DNA from 3 places in the Pseudoalteromonas sp. CO348 genome. Region 1 is predicted to be linked to each of the others. Evidence: predicted binding sites of a transcription regulator. Region 1 holds the regulator's gene; each other region holds the start of a gene.
What was found. Region 1 encodes sigma-54, which starts transcription at its own class of promoters, with help from an activator protein. Its sites were predicted from a motif close to GTTGGCACGNNNNTNGNNT; they were not measured.
Positions count from the first base shown of each region.

Region 2: the regulator sigma-54 is predicted to act here: its motif matches at 2,340-2,358, upstream of EXT48_RS11305 (flagellar assembly protein T N-terminal domain-containing protein).
Region 3: the regulator sigma-54 is predicted to act here: its motif matches at 1,517-1,535, upstream of EXT48_RS11480 (FimV/HubP family polar landmark protein).

Region 1 covers NZ_SGPI01000032.1:108,516-115,542, reverse strand. The annotation lists gene pmbA (metalloprotease PmbA) at 1-1,327, shown strand, start outside; gene mgtE (magnesium transporter) at 1,389-2,747, opposite strand; gene EXT48_RS16500 (HPr family phosphocarrier protein) at 3,270-3,539, opposite strand; gene rapZ (RNase adapter RapZ) at 3,540-4,406, opposite strand; gene ptsN (PTS IIA-like nitrogen regulatory protein PtsN) at 4,399-4,857, opposite strand; gene hpf (ribosome hibernation promoting factor) at 4,859-5,146, opposite strand; gene EXT48_RS16480 (RNA polymerase factor sigma-54) at 5,176-6,675, opposite strand; gene lptB (LPS export ABC transporter ATP-binding protein) at 6,722-7,027, opposite strand, start outside.
Region 2 covers NZ_SGPI01000021.1:236,524-243,550, forward strand. The annotation lists gene flgA (flagellar basal body P-ring formation chaperone FlgA) at 113-820, shown strand; gene flgM (flagellar biosynthesis anti-sigma factor FlgM) at 893-1,216, shown strand; gene flgN (flagellar protein FlgN) at 1,209-1,637, shown strand; gene EXT48_RS11300 (LPP20 family lipoprotein) at 1,712-2,188, opposite strand; gene EXT48_RS11305 (flagellar assembly protein T N-terminal domain-containing protein) at 2,394-3,590, shown strand; tRNA gene EXT48_RS11310 (tRNA-Arg) at 3,701-3,775, opposite strand; gene EXT48_RS11315 (FlgO family outer membrane protein) at 4,108-4,749, opposite strand; gene EXT48_RS11320 (FlgO family outer membrane protein) at 4,760-5,413, opposite strand; gene EXT48_RS11325 (FlgO family outer membrane protein) at 5,428-6,009, opposite strand; gene EXT48_RS11330 (SPOR domain-containing protein) at 6,064-6,669, opposite strand; gene EXT48_RS11335 (hypothetical protein) at 6,656-7,027, opposite strand, start outside.
Region 3 covers NZ_SGPI01000021.1:278,204-285,230, forward strand. The annotation lists gene EXT48_RS11480 (FimV/HubP family polar landmark protein) at 1-1,456, opposite strand, end outside; gene EXT48_RS11485 (aspartate-semialdehyde dehydrogenase) at 1,746-2,762, opposite strand; gene EXT48_RS11490 (4-phosphoerythronate dehydrogenase) at 2,800-3,924, opposite strand; gene EXT48_RS11495 (DUF6419 family natural product biosynthesis protein) at 4,008-4,328, opposite strand; gene fadE (acyl-CoA dehydrogenase FadE) at 4,861-7,027, shown strand, end outside.

The DNA of each region.
Region 1 (7,027 bases):
TATATATAATCAAATTGATGATGTGAAAAATGCAGTTGCCGATGTGTTAGCGCATGCTAAAAAACTAGGTGCAACCTCGGCAGAAGCAGCGATGTCTAGTACCTCTGGTCTGTCTGTAAGTACACGAATGGGAGAGGTTGAAACCATTGAGTTTAATCAAGATGGTGGTCTTGGTATCAGCGTGTATGTGGGTAATCATAAAGGCTCAGCATCAACAGCGGATCTGAGTCCTGAAGCCTTGCGCTCAGTGGTTGAAAAAGCCGTAGATATTGCTCGATTTACCTCGGATGACCCCTGTAATGGTGTGGCTGATAAAGCCTTGCTAGAGATGTCACCAACAGATTTAGATCTTTTCCACCCTTGGCAAGTTTCTCCCGATGAAGCCATTGAGCAATGTATTGCTGCGGAAAAAGCCGCGTTAGAATTCGACCCTCGAATCGTCAATTCTGATGGCGCGAGCTTATCGAGTCACCAAGGGATCCGTGTATATGGCAATAGCCATGGCTTAGTAGCAGGGTTCCCACGTACCAGACACAGCCTGAGCACCATGGTGATCGGTAAAGAAGGTGAGCAAATGCAGCGGGACTCTGCATATGCCTTATCTCGCGTACACACAGAGCTAAAATCCCCTGAAGAAGTTGGTTTAGAAGCTGCGCAATCTACGCTAGCAAAATTAGGCAGTCGCAAATTATCGACGCGTAAAGTACCAGTTATTTTTCGAGCGGATATCGCGAACAGCTTATTTGGGCACTTAGTGTCAGGTATTGGCGGCGGCGCGCTATATCGTAAGTCTAGCTTCTTGTTGGATTCTTTAGACACACAAATTTTTAATCGCTGCGTAAATATTGAAGAGAAGCCACATTTACTAAGAGGGCTTGCTTCGAGTCCTTTCGATAGCGAAGGTGTAAAAACCATCGACCGTGAAATTATCACAGATGGCGTGCTTAATACTTACTTATTGGCAAGCTATGCCGCACGCAGAATGAATATGCAAGCGACAGGTCACGCAGGTGGGATCCATAACTGGTTAGTAAAACCAACACACGACGATTTAACCAGCCTACTTGCGTCGATGGGCACTGGCTTGTTAGTCACTGAACTAATGGGACAAGGTGTTAATACGGTAACTGGTGATTACTCAAGGGGAGCAGCTGGCTTTTGGGTTGAAAATGGTGAGCTTCAATATCCTGTAAGTGAAATTACTATCGCTGGTAATTTAAAAGATATGTTTATGGGGATTGAAGGCGTTGGCGGTGATATTGAATGCCGAGGCGCAGTACAAACCGGCTCTATACTACTCAATAATATGCAAATAGCGGGCGAATAACTCCCTTCATCAGCTCAAGAAATGCTGGTTTTGACCAGCATTTCCCGCCATTTCGACACTGTTACACTAATAACCAAGTTGCGGTGCCAAGGAATGCAAAGATCCCGACAATATCGGTAACCGTTGTTAGTACCACACTACCAGCTAGTGCTGGGTCGATATTCATTCTCTTTAGCATAATTGGAATACTGGCACCCGCGATACCTGCTGCGACTAAGTTCATAAACATTGCGAAGGCAATAACTGCACCGAGTGTAAAATCCCATTGCCATACAGCAATAACCCCAGCGATCAATACTGACCACAGCACGCCGTTTAAGGCGCCGATCGCCAGCTCTTTACCCATTAAAAACTTTTGGTTAGTCTGGTTAATATGACCAAGGGCAATACCACGAATCACTAGGGTTAGCGTTTGGCTACCGGCAACGCCACCCATACTTGGTACTATGCCATTTAACACTGCGAGAATAGGTAAAATATCCAGAGTACCTTCGAAGAAGCTTGCAACAAACGCAGCCATCAATGCGGTTAACAGGTTAATCCCAAGCCAAATAGAGCGGCGCTGGCTACTTTTTAGAACTGGCGCAAAGGTGTCTTCTTCATCTTCAAGACCTGCCATACTTAACAAGCTGTGCTCAGCATCTTCACGGATGACGTCAACAACGTCATCAATGGTGACACGACCAAGCAAATGAGCGTTATCGTCAACTACAGGAGCCGAGATCCAGTTATGACGCTCAAAAAGCTGCGCCACTTCAGACTCATCCATGGAGATAGGGATCGTTTCCTTATCTTCATCCATCAAGTCTCGAACCATACTGTCAGGAGACTTAGTTAATAAGGTATTGACAGGCAGCGTGCCTAAAAAGCAGTTATCTTTATCAACTACATACAACTCGTCCGTACCGTCTGGCAATTCGCCTTTAAGACGTAGATATCTAAATACAACTTCTAAGGTAACATCGGGTCGAATAGTGACCGTGTCGGTGCTCATTAGCGCACCGGCCGAGTGCTCTTTGTAGGACAATGCTTGTGTCGCACGTTCTCTATCTTGGCTATCCATCGCACCGATAACGTCTTGGTAGACGGTATCAGGCAGGCTTCTTAGGACATCACCAAGGTCATCGTCGTCCATGTCTTCTGTAGCGGCAGCAATTAGCTCCGGCTCCATCTGGGCGATGATCCCAAGTCTTACGTCCTCTGACAGTTCCTCTAAGACATCCCCTTGGATATCTGGGTCAACGAGCTGCCACAGCATAGAGCGAACTTTATGAGGAGATGATTCTAAAAGCAGTGCTGTGTCACAAGGAGCTGTTTCTGCGAGCATACGCCTAACTTGAACAAACTGACCACTGTTTAAGGCTTTAGTTACCTTTTGGAGTTGTTCCAGTGTGTAGTCTTGTTCAAATACTTCAGGCATAGGCATCCTTTTTGATAATAATGTTGGCTAACGTGATTTAGTTAACCTAATTCATTTACTTTATCGCAGAAACCAATTTCTTAATTTGAATTTTATTCGTGTTGTTTCTGCTGGTGGGTTGCTACCGTTAATACACGTCAAAGGTGTACGCAACGATAAAGTTGGATTTTCTCGGCAACTCGCTTTACTGCACGAAAGAAACCTAAATTGGTATTACAGTGTAACTCAGTTTATTGAGAACTACCAAGGTTTACGCTTAATTATGAGAGACTTATTATACCAATTCGCTTAATTAAGTGATCTATTTTGAAGCGAGAAAATCTTGTCGATAACACGGCGAAAATTTTGCTATTTAGTTGTTCAAAATGGGAGATTTTTAACACAGTTAGCGTCAGATTTGCTCCTTCAAACTGAGTAAGTATTAAGACTAATTGGTATTAGACCTGTCTGGTTACGGAGGGGGAGATTAGCAGGGAATAAATGAATCAGACCTTAGTGCTATTTTGGTGCTAGTAGCCCAAGTTACTCGGATTCATTAAATTTATTTTCTATTAGTCCGCCAATGGCGTCTAGTGCATACTGAGCATCAGGACCTTCACAAACCACTCGGACTTCTTTCCCTTGGCTGCTTTCAAGTAACAACAGCGCTAGTACGCTGTCAGCAGCTGCACTTTTGTCTCCTTGATATAAGGTCACTTCGGCATCAAATTGGGTCGCTAATTGTGCAAGAACTGTTGCCGCTCGGGCGTGCAGGCCGAGTTTATTCTGGATTAAAAACGTATCTTCTAACATTTAACCCTCTTGCTCACGGTGGCGGATTTTGACGTTTGGATGGGTTTTAGCAAAACGCTCGCCAATGGTTTGCGCTAAGTATACCGAGCGATGTTGCCCACCTGTACATCCTATTGCAATCGTTAGATAACTGCGATTGTTACGCTCTAAGTGTGGTAACCAAGTTTGTACAAAGGTTTGGATCTGCCAAGTAAACTTTTGCACTATGCTGTGACTCGACAAATAGTCTTTGACTGGCTGATCTAAGCCAGTTAGCGGCTTAAGCTCAGGCTCCCAATGTGGATTGGGCAAAAAGCGCGCATCAAAAACGTAATCCGCTTGTTTTGGGATGCCGTGTTTAAAGCCGAAAGATTCAAAGGTAATAATGAGTTGTTTGTCTTTTTTACCTAAGATTTTTTCACGGATATCTTCTGCAAGTTGATGAACGCTCAGGCCTGTAGTATCAATGAGAAAATCGGCGCGAGTGATCAATACGTCTAACAATTCCCGTTCTTTCTTTATTGCAACATCTAGTGGAAGATTATGCAGTGAAAGAGGGTGCAAACGGCGTGTTTCTGAGAAGCGTTTTATCAGGGTTTGATCGTCACTGTCTAAATAAAACAGGGTAGGTTTGGCAAAGCCTGGTAAGTATTCAAGAATGTCGTTAAACTCGTCCTGTTCTTTAGGTAAGTTTCTGACATCAATACTGACTGCTATTTTATTATAATTGTCCGAAACGCTGCGGACTAAAGACGGCAGCAAATTGACCGGAATGTTATCTACACAATAGTAGCCTAAGTCTTCCAATACTCGAAGCGCTACAGATTTACCAGAGCCTGAGCGGCCACTGATAATGATAAGCTCGAGTCCTTTTTCTTCATCACTCATCAAGTTCACCTTGGATCACTGCATATAACTCATCGTCACTTTTTGCTTGCCTAAGCATTTTGCAGAAAGACTTGTCTTTGAGTGTATCAGCAATCGCCGCTAAGGTCTTCAGGTGCTGTTGATTATCACCTTCGGGTACGATGAACGCGACAAAAATATCGACAGGCTGCTTATCTATGGCTTCAAACTGGATCCCTTGCTCGCTGACAAGCACCATTGCAAGGATTTTATCCAAACCTTCAAGTCGACCATGGGGAATGGCAATGCCTTTACCGATCCCTGTGCTGCCTAATTTCTCTCGCGCCATTAAAGCGTCCAAGATAGCATGCTGACTGGTATTTGGAATTTGGCTATGAGCCAGTTCGCTGATGTATTCTAAAATACGTTTTTTGCTATTAAAAAGGACCGCAGCTTTACTGCAGTCCTTGTTCACTAATTCACTTAATTTCATCTTAGTGTCGAGTGAGCTTCTCTTTGTGTTTAATAACTTGACGATCTAGCTTGTCGATAAGGCCATCAATTGCGGCATACATATCTTGATGCTCTGTTGATGCAAATAGCTCGCCGCCGTTTACGTGTAATGTTGCTTCTGCTTTTTGTACTAGTTTCTCGACATCAAGGATCACATGCACGTTATTGATATGATCAAAGTGCCTTTCTAGCTTCGCAAACTTGTTGGTGACATAGTCTCTTAATGAGTCAGTAATTTCTACATGGCGACCAGTTAGATTTAGTTGCATAAGCATTTTTCCTTCTTGGGTTTTACGTCTTATATCAAGCTTTTACGCTGATTTGACGGTGGAATGGCTAGGGATTCACGATATTTTGCAATCGTACGTCTCGCTACCTTAATTCCTTGCTCAGCTAAGATATCTGCAATTTTGCTGTCACTCAATGGCTTCGCGGTATTTTCTGCAGCTATCAGCTTTTTGATAAGTGCTCTAATTGCTGTAGAGGAGCACTCACCTCCATTTTCTGTACTTACATGGCTAGAGAAGAAATACTTCAGCTCAAATATTCCCCGAGGTGTATGCATGTATTTTTGTGTTGTCACACGGGAAATTGTGGACTCATGCATCTCAACCATTTCAGCAACATCATTTAGCACCATAGGGCGCATTGCTTCGGGGCCATGTTCAAAGAATGCCTGTTGTTGTTGCACAATGCAATTGGTAACTTTTAATAATGTATCATTTCGGCTTTCTAAGCTTTTAATAAACCACTTTGCTTCTTGTAAATGTGAGCGAATAAACTGACTATCCGTACTGGATTTCGCCGTTCTAGACATCGCAGCGTAATGGTCGTTTACTCTTATTTTAGGCATAGCATCAGGATTTAGCTCTACGACCCAGCGACCTTTTACTTTTTTCACTGATACGTCAGGGATCACATATTCAGGCTCTTCATGAATAATGCTTGCCGCTGGTTTTGGGTTAAGGCTATGAATTAACGTCATGACCTCTTTGAGATCGGCTTCTTTAAGGCGCGTTTTCTTAGCCAAAGTTCGATAGTCACGGCTGGCAAGCAAGTCGATATGCTCTGTCAGGATCATTTTCGTTTCGGCAATCCATGGTGTATCTGGGGCGAATTGATTTAGCTGAATACACAAGCATTCCTGTAAACTGCGCGCTGCGATACCGACAGGATCGAAAAGCTGAATACGTTTGAGCACGGCTTCGACTTCATCCAGCTCGATAGGCTCTTCGCTACTTTCATCATTAATGCTTTCTAAAATCTCTTCGCAAGACAGTGTTAAAATGCCTGACAGGTCAACGGCTTCAATAATCGCAATTGCAATCGCTCTATCTGTTGGACTAAATGGCGTCAGCTCAAGTTGCCACATGAGATAGTCGTGGAGAGATTCAGAGGTTTCCCCTTGATAAACATTATCGTCATCGGGAAGTGGGCCTGAGCTTGCAGCGGGCGCTGCGCTCATATACTCATCCCAAGTGACATCCATGGCAAGGTCATCACTGACAGTGTCTTTACTCATGGCGGTATCTGAGTCTATTTCATAGTCACTAACCTGCGCTTCATCGCTTGAATCTTGATTGTCGTCAGCACTGCTCTTTTCTTGGCTGTGTTGGTCAGCGTTTTCGCCGTCAGTATTATCACCTTCTTCCACTTCCAACAATGGATTGCTGTCTAATGCTTCTTGTATTTCTTGTTGCAGATCCAATGTACTAAGCTGCAGCAAGCGAATGGCTTGTTGCAGTTGTGGAGTCATTGTAAGTTGCTGCCCCATGCGCAGCTGTAATGATTGCCTCATGTATCTCTAACAATCCTTTTTAACAGTTATTAATACTACGTCTTAACTATAGCTTGAATTGTTCGCCTAGGTAGACATCTCTTACGGTTTGATCTGCCAAAACATGTTCTGGCGTGCCTGCAGCGATTAACTCACCATGTGAAACGATGTAGGCTTTTTCACATACGTCCAGCGTTTCTCTAACGTTATGATCGGTGATTAGCACACCGATACCGCGGTTTTTTAGGTGCTCTATGATTGTCTTTATATCTAACACCGAAATAGGATCAACACCAGCAAAAGGTTCATCTAACAGGATAAACTTAGGATTAGCGGCTAAAGCGCGAGCAATCTCTACGCGTCTTCTTTCGCC
Region 2 (7,027 bases), on a different contig from region 1:
TCGGAACGATCTTTGCTTCGACTCTGATATGGTTTACCACCCTTGATTAGGTGCAGTTATTAAAGCAGAATCTTTATACCTTGTTTCACCCCATAAGCATAGTCGAAACATCATGAGTTTGTTAAAAAAAACCCATTACATTCAGTTTTTTTGTTTGTTCGCTTATTTTATAGGCGTTGACTATGGTTATTGTCAGCAATATGACAACAAAACTTTAGAACAAAACGCAATAGAATTTGTTGAACCGAATGTAGAGCAAGATCCCGATAGTCAGCTGTCACTGACTGCTATACCACTTGATTCAAGAATTCCAGCACGGGATTGTCAATCGCCATTACAATATAGTACAGCGATGGCTCCACCTTTTGATACTCAAGTGACAGTTCAAATTAGATGCAACGATACCCTCAGCTGGACTCAATACGTCCACGTACGTATCGATCACCTCTTCCCCATATTAGTTAGTGCAACCATGTTAGAAAAAGGCCGTATTATTCAAGATGAAGATGTAAAAATAGAGTATCAGCCAAAACGTTTTCGCAGAGTTTCTTATATAGAAGATAAGTCAATACTAATAGGCAGTCGCAGCAAACGTAATATAAGGGAGGGCCAAGCCTTTACCCAAGCCCATATTTGCATGGTCTGCAAAGGCGATACTGTGACGATTATTGCTAAATCAGGTGGACTCGTGATCAAAACTCAAGGAGAAGCACAGCAAGATGGCAACCGTGGTGAACTTATTAATATTAAAAACTCTCGCTCTGGCAAAACCTTACGTGCTAGAGTAATAGAAGTGGAAACAGTAGAGGTGAATTTATAAAAAATTTGCTAAAGTAATACTACTAAACGCCGATAACAAGGCTGAGAGTATAATTTTATTGGGTCTACAATCATGGTTAATCAAGTTAACGGTCAGAATCAGTCTACATCCGTTGCTAATAATGTTAAGCAACAGAAAGCTGAATTGCAAAGAAATGATGCCAATAGCGCATCAGTTAAATCACCAGCTACACCGAAAGCAGCGGCGGATTCAGTCAGTCTGACTCCACAAGCGCAACAGCTGAAAACAGTCAACGAAAAAGCGCAGCAATCATCAGGCTTTGACGACAAGAAAGTCGAAGAACTGAAAAAAGCGATAGCAGAAGGCAAGTATCAAGTTGACGCGGAAAAACTCGCCAAAAACATAGCTGCATTTGAGTTCGAAATATATGGATGATTTGGTTCGGCTTTGCCACCACAAACTTTCAGAACAAATCTCGACGCTAGAAGCGATGACCCAGCTTCTAGCGCGTGAGCTTGACGAGCTTGCGTCCCGACGTGGCGACAATTTAAAAGAAATCGCTCGTGAAAAGCTAACTCTCATTTCAAAACTGCAAAAGCTCGACAATGAATTGTCAAAAACTGAGTCTCACGTCTTTGAACACAATGAAGTAGCCCCGCTCGTCGCTAAAGTGCGAGCATTACTCAGTGAGTGCCAAACCAAAAATGAAATCAATGCTAAAACGGCTCATCAGGCCAATGTAAGCACACGTGAACTAAAAGGGATCTTAATTGGCGCACCAACTTCGATTACATATGGTCAGGATGGTAGTGTGAAAAGTAGCGACAGTGAGTTAGTACGTAATCTAAAGGCGTAGCCACGCCAGCCATATTTTAGTTTTGAAGAACAACCGAAGTGAAGCGCATTAAGTAAGCAACATGCGATGGGTGCTTACTTAAAGCTGTAAGATATCTTCTTAATTTTCTGCGGCTTGACTTGAGTAATATACAAATCATAAACGCGTTTCATATCAAGCTCTAATTCCGTAGCGTAAGTATCACCAACAGCGTAACTTTTCAGCACCTTAGCTCCTCGTACGAGTCCATTTACTTGGCTCTTAAGGCCGTCGTTTTGGGCAATAGCACCTTTTACCGTAATAGTGGATGTCAAATTCTGGCCATAGAGTTGCTCAGCCAATTCTCGATAGGCTTCTAATTTTGAGACTTTAATGGCCATCAGCTGCTTCTCACCCGCAGTTTTACCCGGCTGAGCACTCAAAGGCGCGTACCCCACTGCCCGTAAAACAGGAAAGGTTTCCGGTTGCACCGTTTCATATTCAATGTGCTTGTCAACGAGGCTTGAACAGCCACTGAGTCCCGCTAGCGAACAAACCATAACAACTGCACTGATAGAATTAGTGATACGCATTTCACCACACTCCGCTACAATAAATACCAATCAAAATTTAACACTTCCCCAGCATCGTGGTCTCGCAAGGGTTGTTGTGGTTTCATCGAGTATTGGCAATAAATAAAAATTAACTTTCATGATCTATGATTATGCACGAACCTTGCCAAAATTTGGCACAGGTATTGCTGAGTTAAAGAGTAGTTTTTGATCTGGGCATTTAAACATGAAAAAGCAATTCACGATCAGTCTATCACTGTTGTGCATCACCTTAACTAATCCAGCTTATGCCGAATGGTTTGAAGTGACCGGCATGGCTGACGTTAAAAATGGCGATCATCAAAAAGCCAAAAGAAAGGCCGTAAACGACGCCATCACACAAGCATTGCTGTTTTCTGGTGCTTCTGTGAGTAGTGTACAAACCGTCACCGATGGTGTGCTCACCCAAGATCAACTTAAGATCCGCTCAAATGCCGAAATCCAAAGCGCCAACGTGATTGCTGAAGCAAAAGTCGGTGATTCATGGCAAGTAACATTGCATATCGATATTACCCCACAAAGTACTCAGTGCCCAACCAGTGCTTACAATAAACAGGTTGCAGTCACACAAAGCCAGCTAAAAAATAAACATCAAGCAACTTTAGGTCAAATTTTTGACATAAATAAAGCCGTGAGCGAGCGCCTATATCAAACAATGACTGAACAAAAGTCGAGCATAGAACCCGTTCCCTATTTTGCACAGACCATAGATGTTAGCCGCTTTTTCAGTCAACGTTTTGATTATAATGAGCAGCTAATCGAGACCATTACAGCAAATACCAACAGCCAATTTGTACTACTGAGTCAAATTACTGATATTGCTAGTGTCGATAAACTTAATAGTGACCTCGCATTTTGGCAAAGCGATAAATACTTAAGAAGCTTCAAGGTAGACTTTGCGCTGTTTGATGCACTTTCTCATGAAAGGGTGTGGCAAAAACAATATGCCACTCAAGGCGTATGGCCGTTTAAGAAAACCAGATTAATCGATGTGTACAGTGAGCGCTTTTGGCAGACAGATTATGCTGATGAGATCCAAACCACGCTGACACAAATCGCAACTGATTTAAACGCAGCGGTCGCCTGCTTACCAACCAATGGCAAAATCCTACATATCGATGATGAACAAGTCGTTATTAATTTAGGCCGTATGCATGGCTTAGAGAATGGCCAGATCCTTAACGTAGCGCATAGTAATCCGCTAACTAATGTCGATGGTAAAGTGTTTATGCATCAAATTAAAACCATCAATAAACTGCAAGTGATCCAAGTGAATGCGCAAAACGCCATTGCAGTAAATATCAGCAATCGCCCACTTCACAATGTGCAAATTAATGATTTGGTTGAAATTCAAATAGAAAATGAAAATGAGTTTGAACTGTAAGTGCTGAGCCTTCCTTTAGCAAAAGGCAAGATTTTCGATGACTTTACACCCTTTGCATCATGCTTCCATCACCCATTTACTTTGGTCATTCCACGCAGAAATGATACCAATGGCGTCCCCAGTAGGAATCGAACCTACATCTAAGCCTTAGGAGGGCCTTGTTTTATCCATTAAACTATGGGGACAATCTCTAAAGTCAGATAACAATCGCCTTTTTTGACCTTCACTAGCGGGATCTGCGGAACTTAATACCAATGAAAGTCGAGAATTGTTGATTCTCTGTTGTACTGCATCTCAGTGACTTCGCTTTAGTATACTGATCTTAATGAACTTTTAAAGATTAATAGTCAATTTATTCGCGGTAATAAATGAGCTGGTTCAGTAGGTGAATACGCAGCAGTAAAGACCCACTACTGCACTATCAGTTACTTCGCTTGAGGTGTGAATAAGAAGTAGGATAGTTCTTCGTTTAATAAAACCTAAATGGTATTTCTTTCAAAAAACGCTATTTGAAGTACTACCTTGAAGCGGTCGCCTGATCATCAAGGATAAAATACGGGATGGTCACCACCGTGCTTGCGATCACTAAGTTAGTGTTAAACTCTAACAATCTTGCATTTACCTCCACGCCTCGTGGACGATAAACCATAGTGCCTGTGAGCAAATGACTGGGCGATTGCGTGTTTTTCAAGCGGCTTGCGTTACGCGAAAAAGTCAAATCACCACTGGATGTCACTTCAATTTTCCCTAATGCTTTAAAGTCTAATGCTTGATAACCCAGCTTTTGCATTTGATGCATTAAAGACTCAGCCAATTGGTTTCCTAGCTGGTTTGTATCCCTTAATGATTCATTAAAGTTGACAAAACTGGCTACCGCTATCGACTCAGGCTTTTGCCCTAAAACAGTATCTGACAGTTCCAACGCAATTTGATTGGCGTAGTTAGCAATTTCTTTGCGATGCCGATAGCTAATGAAGCCAATATCTTGCGATACCACGGCGTGTGAATCTTCATTGCGCTCTTGCTCTTCCATCATGGCATATAATATTTCCATATCGGATTGCTGAGTTTCTGTAGATTCAGGAGCAGTCTGTTTTGTCATTTCGCAGCCACCGAGTAATGCAAGTGTCGTCGCGAATAGCACTACATTTTTCATCATCGCCTCCGAATTAGTTCGCACGCTCTATACGAATGCCATCGTATGCCGCACCATCTTGTAGGGCGTTAACTACGTTTTGCGGTAAAAAGCCTTGAGCAGAACCCACGACACTTTTACTTCTAAGCCCAACCACTCTGGCATTAACCATAACTCCACCCTGATGATTCACCAAAGTACCACCTAGCACGTACAAAAAAGGATGGTCGTCAGATAGCTCTAAAAAGTCACGGCTAAAAATAAAATCGCCTTCAGGTGTCACCCGGATATAGTCTGTTGTTTTAAAGTCCACAACAGGGATCCCAAACGCATGAAGCTCATGGATAAAGCTTTCAGCCAACTGATTACCCAGCAAGGAGCCTTTATCAAATTCTTTATCTAAAAATACAAAGCTTGTCACTGCTACCGGTGTTTTCTCATTCACGTGTTTCAAGTTTGCAACCATGTCTTGCATAATAGACTGGACATAGTGAGTGACATTTTTACCAGCCATTTGCTGAGAAACAGAAAATTGCTTCATACCGTTTGGATTACTTTGATACATCGAAGATTTCTCAAAGCCATTACGCACGGGCTCAGCCTGAGCATTATCCACCGCAAAAAAGTTACTCTGAGCACAGCCAACCATCAATGAAAGCGGCAAAACCAAACTTAATACTTTTTTCATTACTTTCATCTCCACTAATATTGGCTTCGTATAATCTGACCGTCACGATTTGTGACACGCTCCGTACCCCACATCACAGCTTTAGGAATGCTGATTGATGCGGCTGAGACGGCTCGATTATGTAAGGTATCAACCAGCCTCGCATTGACCAAATAGGTATCTCGACTTTCTACGATTGTCCCAACCACCACGAGGTCAATTTTCTGGCGCTGATTTAGCACATTCAATTCTCGACTTAACATACTATCGGCAGAACTTTGTAAAGATAAAGCGTTTCTGAGTCGATATTCCACGACATCTGCCCCCATTTGACTTAAATGGGTCATGAGGGATTCTTGCAAGGCCACGCTCAAGCCTGAACCTTGCCCAGCAACGGTATCATCCAGCTGATTAGCCTTAAAAAAACTCGTCACAGCAAGCGTTGAATTCGGCTTGAACGGCCGTACATACTGCCCAAGTTCCGCGGCTAACTGAGCGCCAAACCCATCTAAGTCAGGTAAGATTTCTTGCTGCTGGGTCGCTTCTCTTTTGCCAACCTGTTGGCTGTTTGTACACCCCGCCAACAACATAATCACTATGAGTGCTAGATATTTCATTTCACCAAGCCCACGATAAACTTATTGGTTAAAATGCAAAATACGCACCAAGTTTTAAAGTCGATGACTGGTGTAATGGCTAACCAAACAGCTTAAACCTGCACGCTTAAGCTGCTGGCAACCTTTGTATGCAGAGGCCTTATCTGCAAACGCACCTAATTTGAGCCGATAATATTTCGTATTTTGAATATCTATTTGCTCGATATTCACTTCGCTTGTTGCAAAGTCTTGCGGTAACTTATCCTTGAGTTGCTCGTAGGTTTGCCTAAGCTTGGTATATTCCGTTGTAGAGGCCAATTGAATTGCAAATTCAGCCATCTCTACAGGCTGTTCTTGTTTCTCGGTAGGCTTTGTTTTTTGCTCTATCACTTGCTCGGGTTGCTCTGCTAAAAGCTCGGCATCCTTTTGCTTTGCAAGCGAATTTGATAGTTGTATCGCAATAACATCTAAATCTTCCTGCACTTCTTCAAACTTAGCAACCTGCTGTTTTAGCGCTCTGAGCTGCTCTACTTCTTGTTGTAAGGTGCTTACCTGCTGTTCCAGTAAAGATAACTGCTTCTTCATTTGTAATGAGTCAAGTTGACTCTTGCTCGCAGTTGCTTGGCAACCACTTAACGCAACGAAACTGAGTATAATGAGATGCCACTTAATTGATTGCATTGTTTTCTCTTTCATAAATAGTTAAGGCTTCCACCGTGCAAGAAACTTTGAAGGGAAATAGATTTTGGCAAATATTTGCCGCATTTTGTGTGGCGTCATCTCTTAATATAAGTAAATAAGTGGCGTCGCCTTCTTTTTGCGCATACCCAAAACCACCGCTTAATAACGCGGGATAACGCTTAGCCAAAATCGCCGCATACACTTTTAATATCGTTAATGTCTTGAAGCGTCCAACTACAGCAAACTCTTGCGTGGTTGCGCGCTGTCGTTGTAATTCGTGATTTACATCAAGCAGCAAGTCTCCCTCTGCACTTAACTCCACTTCTATCTGTTGAGTACTAGCTACCGCGAGCCTTTT
Region 3 (7,027 bases), on a different contig from region 1:
CAGCATCGACTAAGCTCTCACTATCAAAATTGCCGCTAAATTCGGGCTCTTCATCTAGCGCACCATCAAGAATTGAATCGATATCATCATCGTTTGCACCAGCATCCGCTTGCTCATCTGCGAGTTCCTCGCTCAGGGCGGCAAGGGCATCATCGCTAACATCAATTTCTTCATCTTGAGATTCATTGAACAAATCATCAAGATCGCTGTCACTTAAAATATCTTGGCCATCATCAACATCAAGCGAAACTTCATCACCAGCCTCGTCAAAGCTCTGTTGCATAAAGTCTTCGTCATGATCATCATCAAACGAAATATCTTCATTTAGTAAGCTATCTAATTCATCTTGGTCTAACGTATCACTTCCTTCATCGAAGTCGTCATCAAGTGAGTCAAAGGTAATTTCATCGTCTTCAGGTAAGATATCGTCATCTAACTGTACGCTTGCGCCCAGTGCGTCTTCATCGTCGCCCATTCCGATATCAAGTGGGTCTGGCTCAGGGTCAAATGCAGTCGCAGCGGTTGCAGCTCCCGCCGCCGCAGTACCTGCAGCCACCGATGGTGTTTGCGGAAGAAAATCATCGTCATCTGTCGACGCTTGAGATTGGTTTCTTCGGCGTAGGTACATTACTAATCCAGCAATTGCCAGTAGCGCTGGTAATGTGGCAAGTAATGCAATGCCAGCTGGTGAGCTAAAGAATGTGCTTAACTCGCTACTTTCTTGCGCTTTTGCCTGAGCCGCCTGCTGGTCAATCATTTCATTTTGCAAGTCAATAACAGCCTTGAGCTGTTGCTGGATTTCGCTGTCTTTACCAAGTTGGGTACGAACCGTTTGAAGTTCAGTAGAAATAGCGCCGAGCTGCTGTTTTAATTTATTGTTTTCGGATAGGATTTCTTCAACATTACGCACCGAGGATTTGAACTCTTTTTGTAAGTCCATCAGGCGCATGTCCTGTTCCATCTTTAAAGAGCGCAGTTGATTAGTCAGGTCTTCTTTAGCTTCTTCTACATCGACTTTACGAGCTTGTGTAACCTTTTTTTCAGCTTCGTTTATTGCATTTGGATTCAATAATCCCTTACGCTTCATTTCCCAAAGTTTGTCATCTTGATCCGACTTTTGCTTTGCCAACTCAGGGTTTACACTGCGAATTTCATTGATGGTAGGAATACGTAAATACGCCCCATCCTGCATATGGTTGAGGTTTTTATCTAGAAATGAATTAGGATTTTTATCGTAAAGCGCCTTCATCACCTGATAAATGGTGACCGAGTCATCTGGTCGCACTTTTTGTGCTATACGCCACAATGTATCCGTGGGTCTGATAGGCCCTATTGACCGACCTTGAGCCCCATAATCAACCCCTTTAGGGCCTTTTAGCACTACCCCCTCTTGGGTATATACTGGTGTGGCAATCAGTGCGAATACAAAGATACTAAATAAGGCTAAACCGCGCATGCCGATCCTTTACTCAAATGTTTAACACCCGTTAAACGACATTTTATTATTATGGCTTTGAAGCAAGCTCTATTCCAAATGCAAACTATAAACCAGATATGTTGGAATATCCATTGCAACGTATTGAAAGTTAACATGGTTATAATGCTTTTTACTGATTTTGGAATAGTTGATATAGGTGAAGAATAGTCAAGTATTTGACCTAACGGCAAACTTCTTGGCAGAAGTTTGCCGTTATAACGCAGAATAGTAAGCAAAATTTTGCTTACTTTGCGATATCAATGGGTACTTATAGATAGCTTTCTACAAGGGCTTCTGCAATTTGGATGCTATTTGTTGCTGCACCTTTTCTGGTGTTGTCTGATACCACCCATAAGTTTAAGCCCAATGGATGTGAAATATCTTGCCTTACACGACCCACATAAACGGTATCGTTACCACTTGCATCACTTACCGGTGTTGGGTAGTCGTTTTCGTCTTCAATTAACTCAACACCCGGCGCATCAGCAAGTAACTGCTTAACATGTTCAAGATCATAAGGCATGCGCGTTTCAAGATGAATGGCTTCAGCATGACCAAAAAACACAGGAACGCGAACCGCAGTCGGGTTAACTAAAACACTCGAATCGCCCAAGATTTTTTGCGTTTCCCACACCATCTTCATTTCTTCTTTGGTGTAACCATTTTCTTGGAACGCATCAATTTGAGGAATGACGTTAAAAGCGATTTGTTTGCTAAACACTTCGTTTTCCATCGGTCTTGCATTCATTAAGTTTGCAGTTTGCTTAGCCAACTCATCTACCGCTTCTTTACCTGCACCAGATACCGCTTGGTATGTTGAAACATTAATTCTGTCAATGCCATAGGCATCATAAATTGGTTTAAGCGCCACTAGCATTTGGATTGTAGAGCAGTTTGGGTTAGCAATGATGTTACGATTTCTAAAATCTGCGAGGCTGTCTTTATTCACCTCAGGAACGACTAATGGAATATCAAAGTCGTATCTAAAATGTGAGGTGTTATCTATCACAATGCAGCCAGCTTCAGCGGCGATTGGTGCATATTTCTCCGACACGGAACCACCCGCTGAAAACAAACCGATATGGGCATTAGAAAAGTCAAACTCTTCAACATCCAGAACTTCGATTTTTTCACCCATAAAGTCAATCTCTTCACCCGCGCTTCGGCTACTCGCGAGTGGGTATAATGTGTCGACAGGAAATTTTCGTTCCGCTAGTAATTCGATAATTTGCTTGCCAACAAGACCTGTTGCGCCAAGTACCGCAACATTATATTTTTGCGACATTATTTTTCCTCATTCTGTAATATACCAACCATAGCACTTAACTCTTGTGCTCAGAAAAGCCAAGTTGGTAAAGCTTTTCACTGATTGGTGAGTCATTATTGACTGCAATTGTACTAAATTCTCGACGCACGGGATATGCTTTACGCAACGTATCAAAGCCCAATGTGTTTAGCTGTTTTCTCATGATGCCATCATCACGACGAATGTCATAAACAAGATGCGCTAAATTGATAATATCCTGCTCGTTGGCTGTGCTTTGCAACTGGCAGCCAGTGACACTTGGTTTAGGGAGAAAATCACTAATCGTTTTGCTGGCTGGTATATCGAATTCTCGGCATACGGCTTCGTATAACATTTGCGTGCCTCGCGCCTTACCCTCTAGCGTATGGCCGGCAATATGCACAGATGCAAAGCGAGTATATTGCAATAATGGCTGCAAAATATTCGGCTCATTTTCCCAAACGTCTAAGATCAGCTCAAGCGTTTGCCCACCCTCTACCGCATGCAAAAGTGCTTGATTATCGATAACATCTCCACGGCTTGCATTGATTATCACCGTGCCCGGCTTTAATGCCGCTATCCGCGATGCATCAAGTAAATGAACCGTTTTATGCGGGCCCTGCTTAACTAATGGAACGTGAAATGTCACGATATCCGCGCGAGCCAAGGCTTCATCTAAAGCTACATGTGAATCCAATGTCCCTGCTTGCTGCCTGACTGGGTCACACAATAATATCGTAAGACCAAGCCCTTTAAGCTTTGATGCTAAACACGCGCCAATATTACCAACACCAATGATGGCAATCGTTTTATCTTTAAGTGCCGTGGAGGTTTCTTGTGCGTATGCAAGTAGAGCGCTTATCACGTATTCGGCAACAGCTATCGCATTACAGCCTGGTGCGCTGCTGAACGAGATATTGGCGCTGGCCAACAATGAGCTATCAATATGATCAATCCCTATTGTCGCAGTCCCCACAAACTTCAGTCTATCGGCTTGTGCTAACAGGGCCTCATTGACCTTAGTGACTGAGCGAGTCAATAGAATATCGACGTTTTTCAGCTCGTCAGGTTGAAGGTTACGGCCATCAAATCGTGTTACCTCACCAATTTCGCAGAAGAATGACTCAACTAAGGGCATATTTTGATCGGCTAATATTCGCATGCGGGTTTCCTGTCACCTATTGTCTCGAGTACTCAAGCGATAACACATCGCCTGAGTCGAGTTTAACATGGCAAGGTAGGCGACTAATAATAAAACCTTTTATTTTGTGTCACCGCTTTATTGCAACCAAGCGCTATTGCAAAAAACATCACACAGCATACAAAAACGACCGCTCCCTTGAGGCTTAACCAGCCACCTGAATCAAGCAAAGGACAAAACGTCATGGCCAACACGTTAATACAACACAATAATAAAGCCCAACGGGTATAAGCTCGGTAGCCAAGTAATGCGGCAAACAAACTGCTAAAAACATTAAAAATTACCGCTTCAGGAAAGAGATGAAAGGCCGACAACATAGCCGCAAAGGCCAAAATAGTGACTAGATAAAAAATACTCTGCTGCATCTTGTTTCTCCTTAACATGGACAGCAATATCAACCGCTACACTAGGTTGTGGCGGTAAATCCTAACTCACATAGCTACCAAGAAAATGGACTGCATTTGCTACTCCTTAGCAACTCTTAAAGCACCATTTTATCGCTATGCTTAACCCAATTGTAGAAACATTAACGTGTATTTCAATGCAAATCAGACATGAAGTTTTGGCAATTATAATGCACATATTAGGCACTTCGCTGAAAGAAAATTCATGTGCAGTTTCGCCACATTGCACTATGTTCATTACACTTAAATATCGTTCAGTAATTAATAACGTTGAAAATCCTCTTAGGTTGTAGATGGGGTTTAGTCAAAGTAACCTTCAAATTAACAACAAGAGAGGCATGAGTCATTTAACACTCAGATTAAGTACAAACGTAAATAATATGTCACAACAAGGCATCAACTAATTCGCATAGAGGGTATGAAGACGCTTGAAATATCAGCGTTAACCAGCTAGTCTAACTGGGTGGTCAGACCTCTTATAAGGAAGAACAACATGACACTTATATTTGTTCTCGCGTTGTTAGCCTTGCTCAGTGCAGCAAGCTATCATCGCGCAAGCTGGAATACCGCTCTAGGTATTGCAGCAGTTACAATGCTAGTTGGCACCTTTGCTGGTGCGTTTGGCATTATCTCTTGGTTAATTTTCTTAGCGATTGTTATTCCGCTTTCAGTAACGAACCTGCGTCAGCAGTACATCGTGGCTCCAGCATTTAAAGCGTTCAAAAAAGTTACGCCGACAATGTCAGAAACCGAAAAGTCAGCGATTGATGCAGGTACGACTTGGTGGGAAGCCGATCTATTTTGTGGTAACCCAAACTGGGATAAACTTCATCAGTTTCCAAAGCCACGCTTGAGCGTTGAAGAGCAAGCGTTTTTGGATGGCCCAGTGGAAGAAGTGTGTGCCATGCTTAACGATTGGGAAGCAACACACGAGCTGACTGACTTACCGCAAGACGTGTGGCAATACTTAAAAGACAACAAGTTCTTTGCGATGATCATCAAAAAGCAATACGGTGGTCTTGAGTTTTCAGCTTACGCGCAATCTTGTGTACTACAAAAGCTTACCAGTAAATCAACTTTACTTTCGTCTATCGTGGGCGTACCTAACTCGTTAGGCCCAGGTGAACTACTTCAGCACTACGGTACTGACGAGCAAAAAGAACACTACTTACCTCGTCTAGCAGTGGGTGATGAAATCCCTTGTTTTGCATTAACGTCACCAGAAGCGGGCTCTGATGCTTCATCTATCCCTGACTTTGGTGTGGTATGTAAAGGTGAATGGGAAGGTGAAGAAGTATTAGGTATTAGCCTAACGTGGAACAAACGTTATATTACTTTAGCACCTGTTGCGACTGTACTTGGTCTGGCGTTTAAGATGCGCGACCCGGATGGTCTATTAGGTGATAAAGAAGAGCTAGGTATTACTTGTGCGCTTATTCCTACAAACACGCCTGGCGTAAAAATTGGCCGCCGTCATTTCCCACTGAATGTGCCATTCCAAAATGGTCCTACCCAAGGCGAAAACGTGTTTGTACCACTCGACTTCATTATCGGTGGCGCAAAAATGGCAGGACAAGGCTGGCGCATGCTGGTTGAGTGTTTGTCGGTTGGTCGTGTTATTACGCTACCTTCAAACTCTGCCGGTGGTATTAAATCTCTTGCAGTTGCAAGTGGCGCATACAGTCGCATTCGTCGCCAGTTCAAACTTCCTATCGGTAAGATGGAAGGGATTGAAGAGGCACTAGCGAAACTTGGTGGCTATGCGTATAGCTCTGATGCTGCGGTGACTATGTCAACTGGCGCAGTAGATTTAGGTGAAAAACCTTCGGTTGTTTCTGCCATTTTGAAGTACCACTTAACCGAACAAATGCGTGCTTCAACCATCCATGCCATGGATATTCATGGTGGTAAAGGGATTTGTCTAGGACCAAATAACTACGTTGGCCGTGGTTACCAAGGTGCACCAATTGCAATTACGGTAGAAGGTGCAAACATCCTAACCCGTAACATGATCATCTATGGTCAAGGCGCTATTCGTTGCCATCCTTTTGTACTGGCTGAACTTGAGGCTTGTTCTATCAAAGATAAACAAGAAGCGCTTGATAGTTTCGATAAATCCTTGATGGGTCACATCGGTTTCACTATGTCGAACTTGGTAAGAACTAAGTGGTTAGCGCTAACCGGTGCACGTTTCACCAAAGTACCATTTAACGATGAAACTGCGGTTTATTATCGTAATGCTGCTCGTTACAGTGCATCATTGGCATTAATGTCTGATATTTGTATGGCTGTATTTGGTGGCTCACTTAAGCGTAAAGAGCGTATTTCTGCACGTTTGGGCGACTTATTAAGCTACCTTTATTTGGTTTCTGCAACGCTTAAGCGCTATAACGATGAAGGTCGTCGTAAAGAAGACTTACCGTTTGTGCAATGGTCTTGTCAGGAGCACCTGTACCTTTGTCAACGTGCCCTTGCTGACTTAATCAACAACATGCCTTCTGCTGCATTACGTGGCCTGTTGAAAGTGGTACTGTTCCCATTTGGTCGTCCGGTTCGTAAACCAACCGACAAAATGGAGCACAAGCTTGCTCAGCTACTTCAAGTACCTAGCGAAACGCGTGATCGCCTTGCAACACACATCTACTTAAAAGATGAGCCAC